One region of the Streptomyces sp. NBC_00005 genome, then DNA from elsewhere that is predicted to be linked to it. Evidence: riboswitches for the same ligand, from Rfam matches in the RefSeq annotation. Region 1 holds a riboswitch; each other region holds the start of a gene.
What was found. Region 1 has a riboswitch for cyclic di-AMP ahead of OG303_RS29200 (transglycosylase family protein). Riboswitches for the same ligand answer to the same signal wherever they lie in the genome.

Region 2: another riboswitch for cyclic di-AMP. It lies ahead of OG303_RS10340 (peptidoglycan DD-metalloendopeptidase family protein); the one in region 1 lies ahead of OG303_RS29200 (transglycosylase family protein).
Region 3: another riboswitch for cyclic di-AMP. It lies ahead of OG303_RS43635 (NlpC/P60 family protein); the one in region 1 lies ahead of OG303_RS29200 (transglycosylase family protein).
Region 4: another riboswitch for cyclic di-AMP. It lies ahead of OG303_RS41965 (C40 family peptidase); the one in region 1 lies ahead of OG303_RS29200 (transglycosylase family protein).

The regions. Positions count from the first base shown of each region.
Region 1 is NZ_CP108316.1:6,339,836-6,343,088, reverse strand. Features, by position in the region: gene eno (phosphopyruvate hydratase) at 1-748, opposite strand, end outside; gene OG303_RS29200 (transglycosylase family protein) at 1,075-1,752, opposite strand; cyclic di-AMP (ydaO/yuaA leader) riboswitch at 1,756-1,923, opposite strand; gene OG303_RS29195 (transglycosylase family protein) at 2,119-3,132, opposite strand.
Region 2 is NZ_CP108316.1:2,148,979-2,152,231, reverse strand. Features, by position in the region: gene OG303_RS10345 (alpha-galactosidase) at 1-822, shown strand, start outside; cyclic di-AMP (ydaO/yuaA leader) riboswitch at 1,148-1,324, shown strand; gene OG303_RS10340 (peptidoglycan DD-metalloendopeptidase family protein) at 1,329-2,252, shown strand; gene OG303_RS10335 (DUF6250 domain-containing protein) at 2,425-3,138, shown strand.
Region 3 is NZ_CP108316.1:9,559,508-9,562,760, forward strand. Features, by position in the region: gene OG303_RS43635 (NlpC/P60 family protein) at 1-1,320, opposite strand, end outside; cyclic di-AMP (ydaO/yuaA leader) riboswitch at 1,329-1,503, opposite strand; gene OG303_RS43640 (DUF5997 family protein) at 1,717-2,121, opposite strand; gene OG303_RS43645 (LysR family transcriptional regulator substrate-binding protein) at 2,180-2,959, shown strand; gene OG303_RS43650 (hypothetical protein) at 3,023-3,253, shown strand, end outside.
Region 4 is NZ_CP108316.1:9,188,185-9,191,437, reverse strand. Features, by position in the region: gene OG303_RS41975 (ATP-dependent Clp protease proteolytic subunit) at 14-649, shown strand; gene OG303_RS41970 (hypothetical protein) at 657-965, shown strand; cyclic di-AMP (ydaO/yuaA leader) riboswitch at 1,303-1,514, shown strand; gene OG303_RS41965 (C40 family peptidase) at 1,518-1,991, shown strand; gene OG303_RS41960 (ATP-binding protein) at 2,103-2,561, opposite strand; gene OG303_RS41955 (helix-turn-helix domain-containing protein) at 2,775-3,253, shown strand, end outside.

The sequences.
Region 1 (3,253 bases):
ACTCGGACGCGGCGACGTCGAGCGCGAGCCCGATCTGCTCGCCGGGGATGTAACCGGCCTGCTTGATGGCCTCGATGATGAGGTCGAGCGCGGCGCGGTTGGACTCCAGGTTCGGGGCGAAGCCGCCCTCGTCGCCGAGGCCGGTGGACAGGCCCTTGGTCTTCAGCACCTTCTTGAGGGTGTGGTAGACCTCGGCGCCCCAGCGCAGCGCCTCGGAGAAGGACTCCGCGCCGATCGGGGCGATCATGAACTCCTGGATGTCCACGTTGGAGTCGGCGTGCGAGCCGCCGTTCAGGATGTTCATCATCGGCACTGGCAGGAGGTGCGCGTTCGGGCCGCCCAGGTAGCGGAAGAGCGGGAGGTCGCTGGCCTCGGAGGCGGCGTGGGCGACGGCGAGCGAGACGCCGAGGATGGCGTTGGCGCCGAGGGAGGCCTTGTTGTCGGTGGCGTCCAGGTCGAACATCGCCTGGTCGATCAGGCGCTGCTCGGTGGCGTCGTAGCCGACGAGCTCCGGGCCGATCTGCTCGATGACGGCGAGGACGGCCTTCTCGACACCCTTGCCCTGGTAGCGGTTCGGGTCACCGTCGCGGAGCTCGATGGCCTCGAAGGCACCCGTGGAGGCGCCGGACGGGACGGCGGCACGACCCGTGCTGCCGTCGTCGAGGCCGACCTCGACCTCGACCGTGGGGTTGCCTCGGGAGTCCAGGATTTCCCGGGCTACGACGACGTCGATGGACGGCACGAGCATCTCCTTCTTCAATGTGACGCGGCTACGCAGTACCGCAGTGGGCTCTGCGAGACGAGCCTAACCGGCTCGGGCCGATCGGCCAGCCGGTCGACCATCCCTTGGGCAGAACCGAGAGTAAATTGTTTCCGAACGGAACAAAAACCCACGTGGAAGCACACACAAAAAGCCCCGCCCCGGTGCGTACGGGGGAACACGCACCGAGGCGGGGAGCCCGTGGGGACGGGGGAGGCCCTCACGTGCCTCCACTATGAAGGACACGGATGTGTGGGACCTGTGGTTCAGCTACCAGCCGCACCAGTACTTCAGGTGCGGCCGCCGGCCCGCGACTACTTCAGGTGCAGCTGCTGGCCCGGGTAGATGAGGTCGGCGTCCGAGACGATGTCCTTGTTCAGCTTGAACAGCTTCTGCCAGCCGCCCTTGACGTCGTGCTTCTCGGCGATCGTGCTGAGGGTGTCACCCTTGACGACCTTGTACTCGCCGTCGCCCTTCTTGACCTTCTTGCCGGTCGGGGTGGTGACGGTCTTCTGGCTCTTGGCGGCCGGGCGCTCGGCGGAGCGGGAGGCGGCCTGCGAGTCGGACGAGCGGCTGGAGTCCGAGGAGCTGCTGCTCGAGGCGCTGCTGCCGTTGTAGGCGGCGCTGGACAGGCCCGTGCCGCAGACCGGCCAGGCACCCTTGCCCTGCGCGGCGAGGACCTTCTCGGCGACGGTTATCTGCTGCGCCTTGCTGGCCTGGTTGGCCTGGGCGGCGTACTGCGTACCGCCGTAGGCGGCCCAGGTGGAGGCGGAGAACTGGAGACCGCCGTAGTAGCCGTTACCGGTGTTGATGGACCAGTTGCCACCGGACTCGCACTGGGCGACCGTGTCCCACTCGGAGGCGGTGGCGGCAGAGGCGTTGCCGGCCGCCATCAGCGGGGCGGCGATGGCGACACCGGTGACGCCGGCCAGAGCGGCGACGCGGGTGGCCTTGGACGGGCGACGGTGCTTGCCCTTGCCGGAAAACAGCATGGTTGATCCCCTCACCGACGCCTGCGAGGTGAGCTGTCGGGTTCGGGCCGGTTGAGTTGCCCGGCCGCGCACCTCCCGGTGCACGGCTTAACCCCAAGCCGGTTCCAGCTCAACTGCTGGGCCCGGCACTTACCTTGGGTCCCCCGCTCCTGCCTACGGCGCTGTTAAGCGACGACTGTTCCCGTACGGCCGCTGGCAGGATTCGGCGTTGCGACAGACGGGGCTCGGGTTGCCGAGCGGTGTTGACCGTAGCCACGGAATCCGGGGAATTTCAAAGACGATCAGGGCTTCTGAGACTCATCCCACACTTTCACCAAAGCGGACATTAAGCCCGAAGTGTGACGCGAACTCTCGTTGTTTTTCGCCCTATTCGCTACCGAGTCGCAGGGTCTGACCGGCGACGATGCGGTTCGGGTCGGTACCGATGGCCTTCTTGTTCTTCGCGTAGAGCGCCCGCCATCCGCCGTCCAGGTCAAGGGAGTCGGCGATGGAGGCGAGAGTGTCGCCGGCCTGGACCCTGTACGAGCCGTCCGCACCGCTGTCGGCCTTGGACTTGTCGGCCTTGGACTTGTCGGACGCGTCGCCGTTGGCGCCGCGGTGGCGGCCGGTGCCGATCGCGCCGGTGTCGACGAGACTCCAAGAGCCCACCGCCTGCTCGGAGTTGTCCGAGTCGTCACCCTTTGTCTTGTTCGTGGATGAGCCGCCACTCCCCTGCGAGTCACCCGCGGCCGTCTCGGACGGGGAGGTGGAGGGCGAGGCAGATGAGCTGGATTCGGTGGAGTTGTCCGCTGTGTCCGCAGATGCGGAAGGGGAAGTGCTGGAGGCCGAATCGGAGGGCGAGTCGGACGATGAACTCGAGGAGGAATCCGACGAAGAGGAATCACCGGACGTATCGCTCGACGAGTTGGACAACCCAGCAGAGTCGGATGCACCGGATGAATCAGACGAGTCGGACGAACCAGAAATCCCGTCCAGAACACCCGTGTCGACGTCCGCCGAATCCGAGTCCTTGCTCAGCCCCGAGGTCAGTCCGCAGGTGTGGAACGCGCCGACGCCCTGGTCGTCCAGGAGCTTCTCGGCGACGGCTATCTGCTGGTTGCGGCTGGCCAGGTCGGCGCTGGGCGCGTAGTCGAGGCCGCCGTACCTGTCCCAGTGCTCCTGGGTCAACTGGAGCCCGCCGTAGAACCCGTTGCCGCTGTTCTCGCTCCAGGCGCCGTCGGTCTCGCACTTCGCGACCTTGTCCCACGTGGTGCCGTCGGCAGCGCTGGCGCCGCTTGCGGCGAGGAGTGGGATCGCGATGGCGGAGCCGGTCACTCCGGCCGCGACGAGCAGAGCCGGAGCCTGACGGGGGCGACGGTGTCGACCGTTCCCGGAGAGCATGCAGGGGCCTTTCGCGAGACAGCAGTGACCGGCGCGGCGCATGGTGCCCGGCACCGCGCTGGTCCGTGAACGTATCGGCTGCCGATCACTTGTCACAAGTTAATGCCGCGTAGATCACGTG
Region 2 (3,253 bases), 4.2 Mb from region 1:
GCCCGGGAGGACGTTCAGGAGTACCTCTGGGGGCAGCTCGACGCGCTCCTTTCCAGTGCCCCGATCGACTACGTGAAGTGGGACTTCAACCGCTGCTTCACCGACGCGGGCTGGCCCGGCGAGCCCTACCCGCAGCGGCTCTGGGTCGACCATGTCCGCGGGTTCTACGCGCTGTTGGACCGCCTGCGGGCGGCCCACCCGGGCGTCGCCTTCGAATCCTGCTCGGGCGGCGGCGGCCGTATCGACCTCGGCGTCCTGAGCCGTACGGACCAGGTGTGGACCTCCGACAACACCGACCCGCTCGACCGGCTCGCCATCCAGCACGGCTTCAGCCAGATCCACCCCGCGCGCGTGATGGCCGCCTGGGTCACCGACAGCCCCAACACCCAGCTCAACGACCGGGTCAGCTCGCTGCGCTTCCGGTTCGTGAGTGCCATGGCCGGCGTGCTCGGGGTCGGCGGGGACCTCACCCGGTGGACCGAGGAGGAGCTCGCCGAGGCCGGTGGGTGGGTGGGGCTCTACAAAGAGATCCGGCCGCTCGTGCAGCACGGGGACCTCTATCGGCTGCGGTCTCCGCGGGGCGGGCTGAGTGCGGTGCAGTACGTGCGCGGGGACGAGGCGGTCGTCCTCGCCTGGCTCCAGGCGCAGAGCTACGGCGAACCCGTTCCGGCGCTGCGACTGCGCGGCCTCGACCCGACAGCCTCGTATGAATGCCGTGAAACGGGCGAAGTTCACAGAGGTGCCGTACTGCTGCATCACGGACTGCGTACCGGATTGCGTGGCGACCTCGACGCCGCAGTTTTCCGCCTGCGTCGCATCTGAGTGTTCTGTCCGAATTGGTATCTTGGTTGGGATTCAGTCCTGTTCAGTTGCCTTCGCATGCCTTCGCTCCAACTCGCTCCGGAATAGGGAGTCCTGGGGTGAGGGTGCGTGAGGAGCGTCATATTCGTGACCGTGCGTGGCCCGTCATGTCCACGTAATTCACGTGCTTTACATGGGGATTTGGGTGAGGCGGCGCCCTCGGAATTCACGCAGGGTGACCGGGAATTTTCTCAGGGGATCTACAGAAACGGATTCATAGGGAACCGTCGCTTGTCCCTTTGCGTCCCGGTCGCTTACGTTCGCCACCAATCCGGACGGACGCCCAATCCTGCCGCCGCCCGGAATCCGCACAACTCACCCGTGAACGGCAGGAGCGGGGGACCCACAGGACTTACCGCCTGTTCCGGTCTCCGGAACGGCTAGGGGTAAAGCCGCGTGCAGCGCGGCCGGGCATCTCCAGCCCGCACCCGACAGCTCACCTCGTAGGCGCCGGAGAGGAATTCGCCATGCCCGCCAAGGGTAAGCACCGCCGCCCGAAGCCCCAGCGCTTCACCCGCACCATCGCCGTCGCCGGAACCGGTGGCGCCGCACTCGCTCTTCCACTCATAGGTGCTACCGGCGCCCATGCCAGCACAGCGCAGTCCGTTTCTCAGTCCGTTTCCCAGTCGGTTTCGGAAAAGACCGTCCAGTCCCTTCCGGCCGCCGAGAAGAAGAGCGCCGCGAACAAGGCGGGTGCACGGACCTATTCGGTGCGGGCAGGCGATTACCTCGCGAAGATCGCCGACGAGCAGCACGTCGCCGGCGGCTGGAAGAAGCTCTACTCGGACAATCGACGGGCCGTCGGCGACGACCCGTCCCTGATCCACCCGGGCCTGAAGCTCTCGATCGGCAAGAAGGCCCCGGCGAGCACCGCCAAGTCCTCGTCCTCGCCTTCCTCTTCGTCCGCCTCGAAGACGTCCGCTTCGTCGAATTCCTCGAATTCCTCGAACCAGACGGCCGCCACGCAGGCCTCCGACTCCACCGGCTTCACCCTCCCGGTGACCGGTGCCACCATCGGCACCGGCTACCACGTGGCCGGCAGCATGTGGTCCAGCGGGTACCACACCGGCGTGGACTTCGTGGTCCCGACCGGCACGTCCCTCAAGGCCGTTGGCGCGGGCACGGTCGTCTCCGCGGGCTGGGGCGGCGCGTACGGCAACCAGGTCGTCATCAAGCTCGCCGACGGCTACTACGCGCAGTACGGCCACCTTTCCCAGCTCTCCGTTTCGGCCGGCCAGACCGTGACCGAGGGCCAGCAGATCGGCCTCTCCGGCGCGACCGGCAACGTGACCGGCCCGCACCTGCACTTCGAGATCCGCACCACGCCGGACTACGGCTCCGACGTGGACCCGGTCGCCTACCTCCGCTCGAAGGGCGTCGCCGTCGGCTGACGCCCCCTCAGAACCACCTGCCTGACACGCTGCCGAAGGCCGGACCCCGATCCCCGGGTCCGGCCTTCGGTGTGTCCGGGGTGTCGACAGCGCGGGGTGCGGACGGCACAGTGATCCCCGTCCGTGATGCAAGCGCTTTCTAGCGCTTCTACCGCAGAAGGGGTCCTCCGACGTGACGACCACGCGCAGAGCTTTCGGAGCACTGGCCGCCGGTGCCGCCCTGGCGACCCTCGCCCCCGCCGCGACGGCGAACGCGTCCGGCCGCGGACGCCTCGTCGCCCACGACGACTTCCGTCACGGCCTCCACCAGTGGGTGACCGAACTCCAGGACGGTGGCAGGGTCACCGCGTCCCGCGGGGTCCTGGAGGTCGACGTGCCGAGCGGTGCCACCGTTTGGTTCAGGGAGCGGCTCGAAGGGCCGTACGTCCTCGAGTACACCGCCACGCCCGTCTCCGAGGGCGGCGCCAACGACCGCGTCTCCGACCTCAACAACTTCTGGAACGCCACCGACGCCCGCTCCCCGGACGACCTCTTCGCCACCCCGCGGGACGGGGCCCTGGACGGGTACGACTACCTCACGACCTACTACGCGGGCTACGGCGCCAACTACAACACCACGACCCGGCTGCGCCGTTACGTCGGCCAGGCCGGGGTCCGGCCGCTGATCTACGACTACACGGAGCCGCTGCTCGTCGCGAACGAGCCCAACCGCGTCCGTATCGTCTCCGACGGCTCGACGGTCCGCTGGTGGAACAACGGACGGCTCGTCTTCGACTACAGCGACCCGGAGCCGTACAGGAACGGGCACTTCGCGTTCCGGACCACGTGGAGCCACTTCCGGATCGCCGACTTCAGGGTCTGGCGGTTGACCGCTCAACAGCGCTGATCGAACAGTTATTCCGGGCTTGGCGAACACTTTAGGAGTGGCTTATCTCACCGCCAGTCAACCCCTGCTTACGGTCGCGTAGGTCACATTCGAAGGTGAATCATGGCCGACGTGG
Region 3 (3,253 bases), 3.2 Mb from region 1:
CTCCTCACGGATGACCGAGCCCGGGCCGGGCGCGTGGATCATCATGCCGTTGCCGGTGTACAGGCCGACGTGGCTGAAGTTGTCGTGGAAGAAGATCAGGTCCCCGGGGCGGCTCTCCGCGAGCGGGATCACCGTGCCGGTGCTCGCCTGCTCGTACGTGCTGCGCGGCAGCGCGACCCCGGAGGCCTTCCAGGCGGCCTGGGTGAGTCCGGCGTTGTCGTACGACTCCGGTCCGACCGCACCCCACAGGCACGGCCTGCCGATCTGCGCGCGGGCGAAGGCGATCGCCCGGTCGGCCTTGGTGCCGACGTGCGTCTCCAAGGCGGGTACGCCGGTGTCGAGCACGCTCGGCTGCATGCGCCACTCCTCGACCGCGGGCACCCCGGTGTCGAGCACGCTCGGCTGCTGGAACCGCCATTCCTCGGCCGCGGGTACGCCGGTGTCGAGCACGCTCGGCTGCCGCATGCGCCATTCCTCGGACATGGGCGCGCCCATGTCGAGAACCGTCGGCTGCTGCAGCCGCCACGCCTCCTCGGCGGCACGACGAGCCTGGTCGGCCGGATCCTGCCAGGCCAACTGGGGCTGCTGCTGGGCCGCGAGGGCCGCGCGCGGCAGGGAGGTCTGCCGGGCGGTGTACCGGTACAGCAGCTCACTGGCCGCCGCGATCTTGCGCTGGCTCTGCTGCTTGGAGTTCCGCAGCAAGGTCTGCTTCGACTCGGGGGCGGCCGCGGTCGGGGCCGGGACGGCTTCCTGGCGGGGCTGCGGTACGGCGGGGAGCGCGGCCGTGGGGCCGGCGGTCAGCTCGGCCACGGGACGGCGGGTCCCCGCGGCGGGCAGCTCGGCCATGGGTCGGCCGGCCGCCTCCAGCTCCAGGCCGGGACGGCTGCCCGACGGGCGCTCCGCCGGACGCCGCGTCGGCCGGGGCTCGGCCGAGCGGGCCGGCATACGGTCGGCCGGCAGTACCGCCGGAAGCGTCGGACCCAGCGACGCACGCGCCCCGTCGAACCACTGCCGGGACACGGCGTCGAGAGCGGGGTCCGAGCGCCTGCGATCACTGCCCGGGGCGGTGGGCGGCCGCGGTCCCAGTAACTGGGCCCGGGTGAAGTTGAAGTTGCCGGTGTCGCTCTCGGCCTGGTCGTAGAGGCTGCTCACCCGCTGCCGGACGTCTTCGCGGCTGGGGCCCTCGTCCCCTGTCATCGGTGCGGCGTCGGCGGTCTGCGAGAACAGGGCCACCGAGGTGAGGGCAGCGGTCGCGAGGGCGGAGTTGCGCACACCTGGGAGGCCGAGGCCTCCGGGGCGCGACGATCGTTCCGGCGCCATGGGAGCCGTACTCCTTCCGTACTCCGCCTACCGAGTTAGCTGTCGGGTTCGGGCGGTCATTTCCGGAAGGCATGCCCTACGACCCTTGCCCCGAAGGGCAGTTGGGCCGATTCACCCCATTGTTCGGTTGGGTCCCCGGCTCCGGCTGCCACGAGGGCGCACCGGACTCGGCGGAGGCCGCGCGTCCCGGCGGGGTTCGCCGGAGGGACTCGTGCGGCCTGATGCCACGCTAGCCAACTTGTGCGCCCCGTGTGAAGGTTGAAGGCCGGAATGTCCGATACGCTTTTGTGACCTTCGTCGTAATGCACCGTCAGATCGGTGTCTCGTGCACGGAGTGAGTCCGGACGGCGACCGACAGTCGCGGTCGAACGGGCTCGGGGACGCGGGCGGACGGGATCAGGAACGCGGGCCGTCGCTCTCGGTCTCGCGCTCGGCGTCCCGCTGCTTGATGCGGGCCGTCTCCTTGCGGACCTCGGCCTGGGTGGCGCGCTCCTTCTGCAGCCACTCGGGCTGCTCCTGCTTCAGGGCGTCGATCTGCTCGGTGGTGAGGGCCTCGGTGACCCCGCCGCGGGCGAGACCCGCGATGGAGACGCCCAGCTTCGCCGCGACCACCGGACGGGGGTGCGGACCGTTGGCCCGCAGCTCACGCAGCCACTCGGGCGGGTTGGCCTGGAGCTCGTCGAGCTGGGTGCGCGAGATGACACCCTCACGGAACTCGGCGGGGGTGGCCTCGAGGTACACACCCAGCTTCTTCGCCGCCGTGGTGGGCTTCATCGTCTGGGTGGTCTGGTGCGACTTCATGGTGTCCAGGGTATCGACCGGGGACGGGACCTCCGACCACGGCCGATACCCTGGCCGGGTGACAGGCTCCGAAGCATCCCCAGCGTTCCGGCTCGCGTACGTCCCGGGGGCGACGCCCGCCAAGTGGGTGCGGATCTGGAACGAGCGCCTGCCCGACATCCCGCTGACCCTCCTCGCCGTACCGGGCCCCGACGTGTCCGGCGTGCTGCGTGCCGGTGGCGCCGACGCGGGACTCGTGCGGCTGCCGGTGGACCGTACGTACTTCAGCGCCATCCCCCTCTACACGGAGACGACGGTCGTCGTGGTCCCCAAGGACCACGTGATCACAGCGGCGGACGAGGTGAGCGTCGAGGACCTCGCGGACGAGGTCCTCTTCCACCCGCTCGACGACGTCTTCGACTGGGACCGGCCGCCGGGCGAGCCCGCCTTCGAGCGCCCCGCCACCACCGAGGACGCCGTCGAACTCGTCGCGGCGGGCGTCGGCCTCCTCGTCGTCCCCCAGTCGCTGGCCCGCCTCCACCACCGCAAGGACCTCACGTACCGGCCGCTCGTGGACGCCCCCGAGTCGAGCATCGCCCTGGCGTGGCCCGAGGAGGCGACCACAGAGTTGGTCGAGGACTTCATCGGGATCGTCCGCGGCCGCACGGTCAACAGCTCCCGGGGCCGCAAGGCGACGGAGCCGGAGCCGGAGCCCAAGGGCAAGGCCGGCGACACGGCCGGTGCCCGGCGCAAGCCCGCAGCGGGGAAGGCGGCCGGGAAGACGGCGGGACGCAACCCGCGTGCCGGATCCGGCGTCTCCCAAGGCGCCAAGCGCAGGAAGCCTCGCCGCCGGGCGTAGCCCTCGGGTGGAGTGGCGCCGCCCTGTGCGGCACGGGCCACTTTTACCTGGTCAGGGGGAGTTTTGCTTCGCAGGGGGATGCGGTGCGCGGACGGCGTCGCGGACAGGCTGCGCGCTGACGGGCTGTTGGGCGCCCCGGTCGACCACCGGGGGCGCAGGCAGCCGCGCGGCGGATGGTGGTGGGCGGCGGCGTTCGTCGGGCGCACGCTGCGGGGCGAGTGGCAGGGCATCGTGGTCGATCCGGTGCGGCAGCTCATGAGTCGTGGGCTGCCCGCGCTGTCCCTGGCGTTCGTG
Region 4 (3,253 bases), 2.8 Mb from region 1:
AGGAGGGGTACCGATGACCCGACCGTCCGCCCGCTACGTCCTGCCCGAGTTCACCGAACGCACGAGCTTCGGCAGCAGGACGATGGATCCGTACTCGAAGCTGCTGGAGGAGCGGATCGTCTTCCTCGGGACGCAGATCGACGACACCTCGGCGAACGACGTGATGGCGCAGTTCATGCACCTCGAGTACCAGGACCCCGACCGGGACATCTCGCTCTACATCAACTCCCCCGGCGGCTCGTTCACCGCCATGTCGGCGCTCTACGACACCTTGCAGTTCGTCAGCTGCGACGTGGAGACGATCTGCCTGGGCCAGGCCGGTTCGTCCGCCGCGGTGCTGCTGGGGGCGGGCACGCCGGGCAAGCGGTTCGCGCTGCCGGGCGCGCGCGTGGTGATCCATCAGCCGGCGCTGGCCGAGCCGGTGCAGGGGCAGGCGAGCGATCTGGCCATCCAGGCCGAGGAGTTGGGCCGGATGCGGACCCGGCTCGAGGAGATGCTCGTACGGCACACGGGGCGCAGCCCGGAGCAAGTGAGCGCGGACATCGAGCGGGACAAGATCCTGGACGCCCAAGGAGCGGTCGACTACGGGCTGGTGGACCGGATCATCCCCAGCCGCAGGGCCACCCTCGCCCCGCCCACCGGGCGGTGAGCGGCCGGTGCTCCCACCCGAACTTCCGCCGCTGCCCGCACTGACGCGCGCCGAGGGCGAGTTGATCGACCGTTATCTCGACGTGGTCGACCTGCTCGGCCGCATCAACCCGGCGCACCACGGGGACACGTACCGCGGGCTGCGCGCCGCGCAGGCGCTGGTGAGCAAGGCGGCCGAGCTGCGCGACGCCCTGGCGCTGATGCACCAGCGGGGCGAGACCGAGGTGCACGCCCCGACGCTGGGGCGGGCCCTGCGGGTCCTGGACGGGGAGCGGCGCACGGCCCGGGTCACCGTGCCGCCGCAGTCCGACAGTTGACGTACCGGCGACGGGTCCGGACGCCTCCCCCGGCGGCGAAGCGTCCGGACCGGCGTTCAAACGGACCAAATGATGTACCGCCTTTTGGAGTAGACGCGGCTCCTTTTTCGCGACCGTCAGGGTTGCGCAACGCGCGTGGTCCGAGGGCGGAATGAGGTGTTCCGCCGCAGGTCCGAGCCTCCTCGGGGGCCTCAACGCCCGTTCGAACACGGGGGTGTCCACCCGAACGGGTGAGTGGTGAGTAACAACACAAACCCCCGGTTCCGTTGGGAAATTCGGACATCCGTGAGCCAAGATCCCTGTCTGACGACAAGACCCCGCCACAACGGCGGGGCGATCCGGGCGGACGCCGAGTCCTGCCGCCGCCCGGATGACCGGTCGACAGGAGTGGATCGGCAGGAGTGGAGGACCCAAGCACGACGGGTCGCCGGAACGGTCACGCCATGGCCGGGTCGAGCAGCCCTTGGGGTGAAGCCGCAGCAGCGGCCGGGCAACTTCGCCAGCCCGAATCCGACAGGTCATCCTTCACAGGCGGCTGACGAAGGGTTGCGCATGACTGCGCTCAATCGTGTCCCGTCGCTGATGGCCCGGGCCGGTACGGCCTCGGCTCTGACCATCGCCGCCGTGGGCGGCTCCATCGTGGTCCCGGGCGTCGCTTCCGACGCCGCGGCCGCCACGTCAGCGACGAAGGCACTTCAGATCGCGGCCTCCAAAAAAGGCTCCCCGTACAAGTGGGGCGCCACAGGACCGCGCCGGTTCGACTGCTCCGGGCTCACGCTGTACTCGTTCAAGAAGGCGGGCAAGAAACTGCCCCGCACGGCGGCCCAGCAGTACAACAAGACCCACCACATCTCGTCGAAGAGCCGCAAGGCCGGAGACCTCGTGTTCTTCCACTCGGGCTCCAGCGTCTACCACGTGGGCATCTACGCCGGGAAGGGGAAGATCTGGCACGCCCCGAAGACCGGGGACGTCGTGAAGCTCCAGAAGATCTGGACCAAGAGCGTCTGGTACGGCCGGGTCAGCTGACTCTCCCGTGAGGGCGGCGGCGACCTGACAGGCCGTCGCCCTCGCGGGTCCCGACCCGGGCCAGGCACCCGGACGGGGTGCTGCCCCTCTGCGCCCCTCCGTCGGCCCCTTCTACGGCTCCTGCTGCCCCGCTGCCGTCACGGGCTCCGCCTGCACGGTCCACGGCAGTTCGATGGAGACCGTCTTGCCGCCCTCCCGGGTGGGCCGCACCCGGAGTCTGCCGCCGCACTCGGCTGCCAGCCAGCGGATGATCACCATGCCTCGGCCGTTGTCCTGCTGGACGGCGGCCGGCAGCCGTTTCGGGAAGCGGGGGTGACTGTCGGTCACACCGATGCGCAGCTGTTCGTCACGGCGCAGCTCGATGTCCACCGTGAAGGTGGGTGACTGCCCGAAGGTGTGCTGTACGGCATTGGTGGCGAGTTCTGAGACGATGAGCCGGATGGTGTCGGCCGTTTCCGTGTCCGCGGGCAGCCCCCATTCGGCCAGAGTTGTGACCACGTAACCGCGGGCCGCGGCGACCGAGGCGGGTTCGCTCGGCAGAGTGACGGATGCTTCCAGATGGTCTGCCATGGCGCGGTCGTCCCTTTCCCACGGGACCGGAGTCCGACACGGAGCGGATGGTTCGAGTACGGTCCCGGACTGGTGCTTCGTCGCCAGAGTGCCATTAGCGCACCGGTCACGGGTGGCGATCCACCAAGATATGCATATATCTGTCGCTCAAAGCGGTGAACTCTGCGACGGGAGACCGTATTTGGGTGGCCCGGAAGGAGTAAGGAGAAGCGCATGCAGCACGGTCCCGTGGTGCGCCGCCGGAAGCTGGGCGCCGAACTGCGTGCGTTGCGCACGAGTGTGGGGCTCACCAGTGGTGAGGCGGCCCGGCTCGTGGGCTGGCACCAGTCGAAGGTGAGCCGGATCGAGACGGGCGCCAGCGGGGTGAAACCGGCCGATGTGCGGTTACTCCTGGACGCCTACGCCGTCTCCGACGCCCAACTCCGGGAGCTGGTACTGGTGTTGGCGGGTTCCGACGAGGGAGGCGGACGGCATCACTGGTGGCACGCCTATCGCGGCGTACTGCCGCCGACCTACCGGGACTTCATCAGTCTGGAGTCCCAGGCGAGCGCGATGAGCACGCTGGAGACGTCCGTCGTACCCGGTCTCCTGCAGACACCCGACTACGCACGTGCGGTGACCCGGGCAGCGGCCGGCGGGCTGGACGACGAGCGGCTCGACGCCCTGGTCGAAGTGCGGCTGGCCAGGCAGGA